Regions from separate parts of the Micromonospora sp. NPDC049204 genome, predicted to be linked through region 1. Evidence: riboswitches for the same ligand, from Rfam matches in the RefSeq annotation. Region 1 holds a riboswitch; the other holds the start of a gene.
The links. Region 1 has a riboswitch for cyclic di-AMP ahead of AB0A90_RS10445 (hypothetical protein). Riboswitches for the same ligand answer to the same signal wherever they lie in the genome.
Positions count from the first base shown of each region.

Region 1 (4,151 bases):
CCACTGCGCTTCCGGACCACGTACCACGCGGACGTGCTGATCAGCGAGCACGACGAGATCGTCACGGTGGCCCGCCAGTGGCCCGCCACCACGGTGCGCAACCACACGCGACTGCGCGCCGAGCCGGAGGGTCTGGTCCGGATCGACGTCGAGATCACCCTGACCGCGCCGACGCCGCTGTTCCGGTACGCGTTCCGCCAGGCGCGGGCCGCTCACCTCGCCCTCGCCGCCCGCCTCGGCCCGGCCCTCGACCGCGCCGGTGACCCACCACCCCCAGCCTGACCCGCCCCCGCCCCCGCCCCCCGCCCCGCCGGCCTGGCCCCTCCACGCCGCCGTCCCGCCTCATGATCGTGCTCGATCCAGGATCTAGTGGCCTGCGGGCGTCGGGAGGCCACTACATCCTGGTTTTAGCGCGATCTTGGCGGCGCGATCCCGGCAGCCCGGTCGTGGTGGCGCGGTCACGGGTTGCGGCCGTGGCCTGCCAGGGCGGGTCGGGCGGCGGGACGTCGGCCCCACGGCTTGTACGTGGACAGCACCGTCGCGATGATCATCAAGGTCGTCGACACCGCCGGCGCGATGACCAGGTCCACGCGGTCCCGGGCGGGGAGGGCGGCGCCCACCGCACCGGCGTGCCGCAGATTCGGCGTGAGCAGGAACAACACCAGCCCGACCATCACCGTGGTGAGCACGAGCTTGGCCAGCACCCAGCGATGGCGCCACAGCCCCCACGGGGTGAGTAGCGCGCTGGCGACCCCGATCAGCCAGACCAGGACGCTCAGCGGCGCGAACAGCACCGTGCCGACCAGCGCCGTGACCGGGTAGACCACCGCCGGGTCGGCGCCCCGCTGCACGGCGATGCCGAGGGTGAGGAGCACCAGGTCGGCGCCGAGCCAGCCGAGCGAGGTGACCAGGTGCAGGGTGAGGAGCCCCTTGCGGGCGGTGGGTGGGATCCGACGCATACCGCGATGCTGCCCGCCGACCCGCGCCGGGTCGTCCGACCGCCGACGACATCCGGGGTACGCCCGGCGACGTACCCCGGCCCGGCGACACCATCCTGATCAACACGACAATCGCCGACTCCGGGGTATCCCGTCGTCCGGACACCCCGGAGTCGGCGACTGCGAGTGGATCACCCCCGGACCGGTCCGGGGGAGCCGTCGGGTGGGTCAGTAGACCGACAGGTGTACGTGGTTGGTGTGGTCGGTGGAGGGGGTGCCGCTCGCGCCGCTGTACGACTTCCACCCGCTGCTGGGCAGCCAGATCTGCCGGTACCAGATCACGTACAGCACGGCGAGCCGGTCGGCGTTGCGGATGAAGTACGCGGCCAGGTTGTTGCCGTACGTCTTGTCGCCGCCGGTGGCGTTGCCGCCGAAGCCGCTCGCCTGGGCGGCGAAGTCGCAGGCCCGGCCCTTGGGATGTTCACCGGAGCCGCTGGGGCGGTGACAGGAGACGTACCGGGTGAAGCCGGCGGCCTTGGCCTGGTTGAGCGCGTGCAGGGTGCGCGGGGTGATGCAGCCGTTGGCGGGGGTGGGGTCGTTGACGCTGCACGACTCGGATGGCCAGGAGCCGTCGGAGTTGCGGGGTGCCGCCTTCGCGTTGGCGGTGGAGGTGCCCCGGTTGGAGCCGCTGTCGGCGGTGGGCTGCGGCTTGGGGGTGTTGGCCACGGTCAGGGCCCGTTCGGCCTGGTCCTTGCGCTTGGCCATCACCGCGACCTGCTTGCGCTGTTCGGTGATCTCGCCGTTCAGGGCGGTCCGGGTGCGGTTGGCCTGGTCCTTGGTGGCGAGCAGATCGCGCAGCACTCGGTCCTCGTTGGCGGCCACCGCCTCCAGGGCGGCGGCCCGGTCCATGAAGCCCTCCGGGCTGTTGCTGTTGAGTAGCGCCGACACCGCGCCGAGCCGGCCGGTGCGGTACGCCACGCCGGCGATCTGACCGACCTTGCCGTCGCGCTGGGCCAGCTCGACCTCGATGGTCTTCAGTTGGGTGGCGAGTTGCTGCTGCCGCTGCACGGAGGTGTCCAGAGCGCGCTTCGCGTCCAGGTAGCCCTTGCTGGCTGCCTCGAGTTGGGCGCGGAGCGAGGGGGTGCCGCCCTCCTCGTCGGAGTCGGGTGCGGCTGCGGCCCGCAGGCCGGTCGGGGGAGCGGCCGAGGCGGTGCCGGCCGGGATCGCGACGCCGAGGGCGAACATCGCGACGATCAGGGCCGCCAGTCGGGCGGCGGGTGGTCGTGCTGGTGCCACTGCGCATGTCCTTCCGTCAGCCGCCGACCGGGTTAGCTGACGGGTTCGGGACGGAAGATCCCTACCGCTGACGCGGATGCACCCCAGGAACGTGGTTCCCCGGTTCGCCCGGTTGGGCGATTAGGCGGCGGCCGCCACCGGCGCCTGGAGGGCGCCGCCTGGTGGAGGCCGGGACCGAGCCTACCGGTGCGGGTGGGGCGGCTGCAGCCGATGTGACGGACGGTGCGTACGTCGTCACGAGAAAAGTGTCACCACTCGATCGAGCCGCAGGCTCCGGAGGCGGCGCCGGGCTCGATCTGCAACGTCGCGTGTTCGATCCGGAAGTCGTCGTGCAGGGCGGTACGCGCTGCGGTGAGCACCGCGCCGACCTCGGCGCCGGGTGCCATGGTCAGGTGCGCGGAGGCCACGTCCATGCCGGAGGTGAGCGTCCAGACGTGCAGGTCGTGCACCTCGACCACCCCGGGGACCGCGGCCAGCCGGTCGTGCACGGCGGTCACCTGGAGGTGCTCCGGGGCGGCCTGCACCAGGATGCGGACGGCGGCCCGTGCCAGCCGCCAGGTGCGCGGCAGGATGAACACGCCGATGGCGACGGCGACCAGTGGGTCGGCCCACCACCAGTCGGTGACGGAGATGAGGAGCGCCGCGCCGATCACGCCGAGTGAGCCCAGCAGGTCGCCGAGCACCTCCAGGTAGGCGCCCTGGATGTTGATGCTCTCCCGGGCTCCGGCGCGGAGCAGGGCGAAGGCGGCGATGTTGGCGAGCAGGCCGAGCACGGCCACCACGAGCATCGGGCCGGCGACGACCTCGTGCGGGTCGCCGAAGCGGCGGATCGCGGTGATCAACACGTAGATCGCGACGCCGGAGAGCAGAACGGCGTTGGCCAGCGCGGCGAGGACCTCGAGTCGGTAGAGCCCGAAGGTGCGCTGGGGGTCGATGGTGGCCCGGCGGGTCGCGGTGATCGCGGCGAGCGCCATCCCGATGCCGAGCACGTCGGTGAACATGTGTCCGGCGTCGGAGAGCAGGGCGAGTGAACCGGTGTGCAGGGCGGTCACCGCCTCGACCACCATCAGGGCGGCGAGCAGCCCGAATGCCGCCCAGAGTCGACCCCTGTGCTGGTGTGCGGCATTGGCGACCGACCCATGGTGGTGGTCATGACCTGCGCCCACGAGATCCACCTTCCGCCGCCGGTTGGGGCCCGGTCAAATGTATGCTCACATCGCTATGTATGCAAGTGTGGCGTGGACCGCTGGTCCGCCGGGCGAGACGCGCCGGATCAGCCGGTTGGATCGATGGTGGTGAGCCGTTGCGTGGCCCGGGAGAGCGCCACGTACAGGGTGCGTACCCCCGCACCCGGATCCGCCCGGATCTCGCTCGGGGCGACGAGCACGACCCCGTCGTACTCCATGCCCTTGGCCTCCAGGCTGGTCACCACCTGTAGGCGCGGCGCGTCGAGCGCGTCGAGCCAACCGGCGACCTCGTCGCGGCGGGGGACCGGCGTGATCACCCCGACCGTGCCCTCCACCTCGGCCAGCAGCCCGGCGGCCGCCTTCACGACGGCGGTCTCCAACCCGCTCGCGGGCACCACCAGCTCGACCGGATCGACCCCGGTGGAGCGCACCGCGGTCGGCAGCGGCAGGTCGGGGTAGAGCCGGCGGATCTCCGCCGCCGCCACCGCGAAGATCTCCGACGAGTTGCGGTAGTTGGTGGTGAGCGTGAAATCGTGCCGCTTACGCCGGCCCAGCGCCTGGTCCCGGGCCCGGGTCAGCTCCTCCGGATCGCCGGTCCACGCGGTCTGCGCGGGGTCACCCACCACCGTCCAGGAGGCCAGGCTGCCGCGCCGTCCGACCATCCGCCACTGCATCGGCGAGACGTCCTGTGCCTCGTCCACCACCACGTGCGCGTAGTCCCGGTAGTCCT
Region 1 is NZ_JBEZDC010000004.1:273,441-277,591, forward strand. It holds gene AB0A90_RS10435 (SRPBCC family protein) at 1-282, shown strand, start outside; gene AB0A90_RS10440 (hypothetical protein) at 459-959, opposite strand; gene AB0A90_RS10445 (hypothetical protein) at 1,167-2,183, opposite strand; cyclic di-AMP (ydaO/yuaA leader) riboswitch at 2,240-2,371, opposite strand; gene AB0A90_RS10450 (cation diffusion facilitator family transporter) at 2,483-3,400, opposite strand; gene AB0A90_RS10455 (AAA family ATPase) at 3,508-4,151, opposite strand, start outside.

Region 2 (4,151 bases), on a different contig from region 1:
GCCAGTCGGGTCAGCTCACGCAGTGACCGCAGCACAGCCCAACGGGCCGGGCGGATCAACACTGCGGACGACACCCGACCAACCTAACGCCTGCTCTGCCGTGGCGCAGCACGGCGATGGCCCGGGTCGGCGTGACCGCCACCACCATGTGCACTGTGGAGGGTGGGTGTCGCGTGGGTCAGACCTCGGGGGCGACCTCCGTGGTGGGCGTTTCGGCGAACAGCGCGAGCAGGTCACCGACCTGGCGGTCGGCCTCGGCGGGGTGCCGGAACCGACCGGCCGGGTTGAGGGTGTACTCGTTGCGCCGTCCGACGCGGGTGCGGTGCAGGTAACCCTCCGCCTCCAGGTCGGCGACGATCGCCTGCGCGGCCCGTTCGGTCACCCCGACCTCCGCAGCGACGTCGCGTAGCCGGGCGGTGGGGTCGCGGGCGATGGCCAGCAGCACGTGCCCGTGGTTGGTGAGGAACGTCCAGTTCCGCCCGCCGCCGGTGGCACCCGTCGCCGTGCTCCCCATCGTGTGACCGCCTCTCCGGGCGTCCGCCCTGCCCCCGGGAGTCTCGCCCGTCGTGCGTCCGGTGCGGCACCCAGGGGTCGAACCGGTGTCAACGTATGAAATCTAAATCACGCATACCTTGACGCATCTTACGGTGCGTGTGACGGTGGAGCCCGAGCCAGCGCCGCCGCCGGCCCGCTGATAAGCCCTCTGACCAGGTCAGACGCATGAAGACGAGGTGCGGGGATGAGTCGTCCTGGAACTCCCGGCGGCCAGCCGGGTTCGCAGCGGATCGCCGACCAGGCGTCCGCACCCACCGAGCCGGCCCGGGCGTACGCCGAGCTGACCGCCGGCAACCAGCGCTTCGTCAGCGGGGTCCCGCGCCACCCCAACCAGGACGCCGGGCGCCGGTCCGCCGTGGCCGACGGGCAGCATCCGTTCGCGGTGATCGTCGGCTGCTCCGACTCCCGGCTGGCCGCCGAGATCATCTTCGACCGGGGGCTGGGTGACCTGTTCGTGGTCCGCACGGCCGGGCACACGGCCGGTCCGGAGGTCCTCGGCAGCGTGGAGTACGCGGTGACCGTCCTCGGCACCCCGCTGGTGGTGGTGCTCGGCCACGACTCGTGCGGGGCGGTGCAGGCGGCGCGGGAGACCGTCGCGACCGGCACCCAGCCCCCCGGGCACCTGGGCGCGGTCGTCGATGCCGTGCTGCCCAGCCTGCGCCGGGCCGAGACCGAGGGCGTGGACGACATCGACGGGATCGTCGACATCCACATCGCGCAGACCGTCGAGGCGCTGCTCGGGCAGTCGCCCGTGCTGGCCGCCGAGGTGGCGCAGGGGCGGTGCGCGGTGGTGGGTGTGTCGTACCGGCTCGCCGCCGGGGTGGTGCGCCCGGTGGCCGCCGTGCCGGCCGGCTTCGCGGCGCTCGGCGTGCCGACCGCGTCAGCCGAACCGGTCGCGGCCGCCTGACGCGTCGAGGGCCGCCCCGCGCGACGCGGAACGGCCCTCGACGAAGGATGCTGCGGGTCAGAGCATCGACATGTGCACGTGGTCGGTGTGGTTCGACGGCCCGCTGTACGACTTCCAGCCGGTCGCCGGGAACCAGATCTGCCGGTTCCAGATCACGTAGTAGATGCCGAGCCGGTCCGCGTTGCGGATGAGGAACGCGGCGACGTTGTTGCCGTACGTCCGGGTGTCCTCGTTGTGCCAGGGTGAGAAGCCGCTCTTCTGGAGCGACCAGTCGCAGGCGCGGCCCTTCGGGTGCTCGTACGGTCCACCATTGCGGTGACAGCCGACGAACCGGGTGAAGCCGGCCCGCCTGACCTCCTTGTACGCGTGCAGTGTGCGCGGCGTGACGCAGCCGGACGTGGTGGGGTCCTTCTCGCTACAGGACTGCGCCTTCCAGTCGCCGTCGGCGGTGCGACCCGGGCCGATCTTGGCGACCGGCGAGGTGGCGTCCACCAGGCCGCCGGTGAAGCCCTTGCCGCCGACCAGGGCGAGCGCCTTGTCGGCCTCGCTCTTGCGCTTGGCCATCACGGCGGTCTGCTTCTGCTGCTCGCGGACCTCGGTGTCGAGGAGCAGTTTGGCCTGCTCGGCACGGGCCTTCACCGCGTTGACCTCGGCGAGCTTGTTCTCGTTCACCATGTTGATCTCGTCGAGCATCGCGGCGCGCTGCACGAACGTGTCCGGGGCGTTGCTCTCGAGCAGCATCGCCAGCGCACCGATCCGACCGGTCCGGTACGACTGGGAGGCGATCTGCCCGACCTGTGGCGCCAGCGCGTCCAGGTCGGCCTTGGCCCGGTCCACCTCCAGCGCCAACTCCAACTGCCGTTTCTTGGACTTGTCCAGTTTGGACTTGGCGGCGGAGTAGTCGCGGTTCACCTGCTCGATGACGTCGTTGAGCAGCTTGGGCTCGTCGTCCTCCTCGTGCCCGGACGGTGTGGGGGTCGTCGGGGCGGCGTGGGCCGGGAGGGGGCCGGCGAGCACGGTCAGTGCGGCGATCACGGCCACCACGGGTGTCAGCCAGCGGCGTAGGGGTGCCGTCACAATGTTCCCTTCCGTCGACCGCCGACCGGGTTAGCTGACGGGTTCGGGGCGGAAGTGGCCCCTACCGCTGACGCGGATTCACCCCACACACCTGGGTCCCCGGCTCGCCGGTTGGCGATTGGGCGGTGGCACCGCAGGCGCCGCTTCGCGCCTTCATCGGTAACCGGCAGCGAGGTTACCCGAGAGTCGACTGGGTGAGCTACGCCTGGATGCCGACCAAAAGTGTCATTTCGCCATAGCGTTGGGTGACCAGTGACGCGGTTCTCAGGGGGGAGGCCCGATCTGGTCACGCTGAGGAGTGTCACCATGCCGTATCCGTGCTCCTGTTCGACTCCGGCCACCCGTCGGTGGCGGTGGATGGGGGCGGGGTCCGCGTCTGGTCCGGCTCGTCGGGTCGAGAGGTGCGCGGTGAGCTGAGGGCGGCCAGCGCCTCCGCCCGGTCGGCCTGGGGGCGCGGCCGAGCGACCTCGGCGGGCGGCGTGGTCTCGGTGCGCCCGGCGGCGGTCACGATCGCGGCCAGCCCGGTGGTCAGTGGCACGGCGGCGATCAGCCCGAGGGTGGCGACCGCGCTACGGACGATCTCCTGCGCGAGGAACTCGCTGGTGAGCAACTGCCCGATCGGCCGCGCGTCGGCGGTGAGCAGGAGCAGCAGGGGCAGCGACGCGCCCGCGTACGCCAGCACGATGGTGTTGACAGTGGAGGCGATGTGCGCCCGGCCGACGCGGGTCGCCGCGCGGTACAGCTGCAAGCGGGTCAGCCCGGGATTGGCGTTCGACAGCTCGGTGACGGTGGCCGCCTGGGTGACCGTCACGTCGTCGAGCACCCCGAGCGAACCGATGATGATCCCGGCGAGCAGCAGGCCGTGCAGGTCCACGTCACCCTGGAACATCGACAGTGTCGTGGCGTCCTCACTGCCGAAGCCGGTGAGGTGGGTCGCCGCGGTGGCGACGGTGGCGAGCGCGCCGGTCAGCACCAGGCTGCCCAGGGTGCCGAGCACCGCGACCGAGGTCTGCGCGGTGACGCCGTGGGTCAGATAGAGCACCACGAACATGATCAGGGCGGCACCGACCACCGCCACCAGCAGCGGTGACCGGCCGGCGCCGATGCCCGGCAGCACGAAGGTGAGCAGGATGGCGAAGCTGGCCGCCAACCCGGCGAGCGCGGCCAACCCCCGCCACCGGCCGAACGCGACGATCGCGGCGGCGAAGACCACCGCCAGCCACACCAGCGGGGTGCCGCGCTGATGCTCGGCGATGTTCCAGTTGCTGACCGTGGGATCGGTCGGATCGGTCAACTCGACCAGGATGATCTCGTCGCCGACGTCGACACGTGGCGCGCCCGGCCCGTCGGGCACCGGTGTCTGCACCTGCTGGCCGGCGGCGGGCCCCTCGTCCACGCGGACGTCGACAGTGCCGCACGGCCCGGTGCCGACTCTGGGTGTGCCCTCGGGGCTCTCCGGCAGCGGCGGGCACGGCTCGGTCACCACCCGCGTCACCGTGCCGGCGTAGCGCGGCACGTCCGCTCCGCCGTCGGTCTGCGGTGCTCCTCCGCGCGGCCAGAGCAGCGCCGCGGCGACCACGGTGGCGACGAAGAGGGGCACCACGGTCATGAC
Region 2 is NZ_JBEZDC010000013.1:215,223-219,373, forward strand. It holds gene AB0A90_RS24210 (hypothetical protein) at 1-74, opposite strand, end outside; gene AB0A90_RS24215 (MarR family winged helix-turn-helix transcriptional regulator) at 179-514, opposite strand; gene AB0A90_RS24220 (carbonic anhydrase) at 740-1,462, shown strand; gene AB0A90_RS24225 (hypothetical protein) at 1,520-2,539, opposite strand; cyclic di-AMP (ydaO/yuaA leader) riboswitch at 2,544-2,674, opposite strand; gene AB0A90_RS24230 (YibE/F family protein) at 2,841-4,151, opposite strand, start outside.
Region 2: linked by a shared signal. The riboswitch ahead of AB0A90_RS24225 (hypothetical protein) and the one ahead of AB0A90_RS10445 (hypothetical protein) in region 1 are both predicted to bind cyclic di-AMP.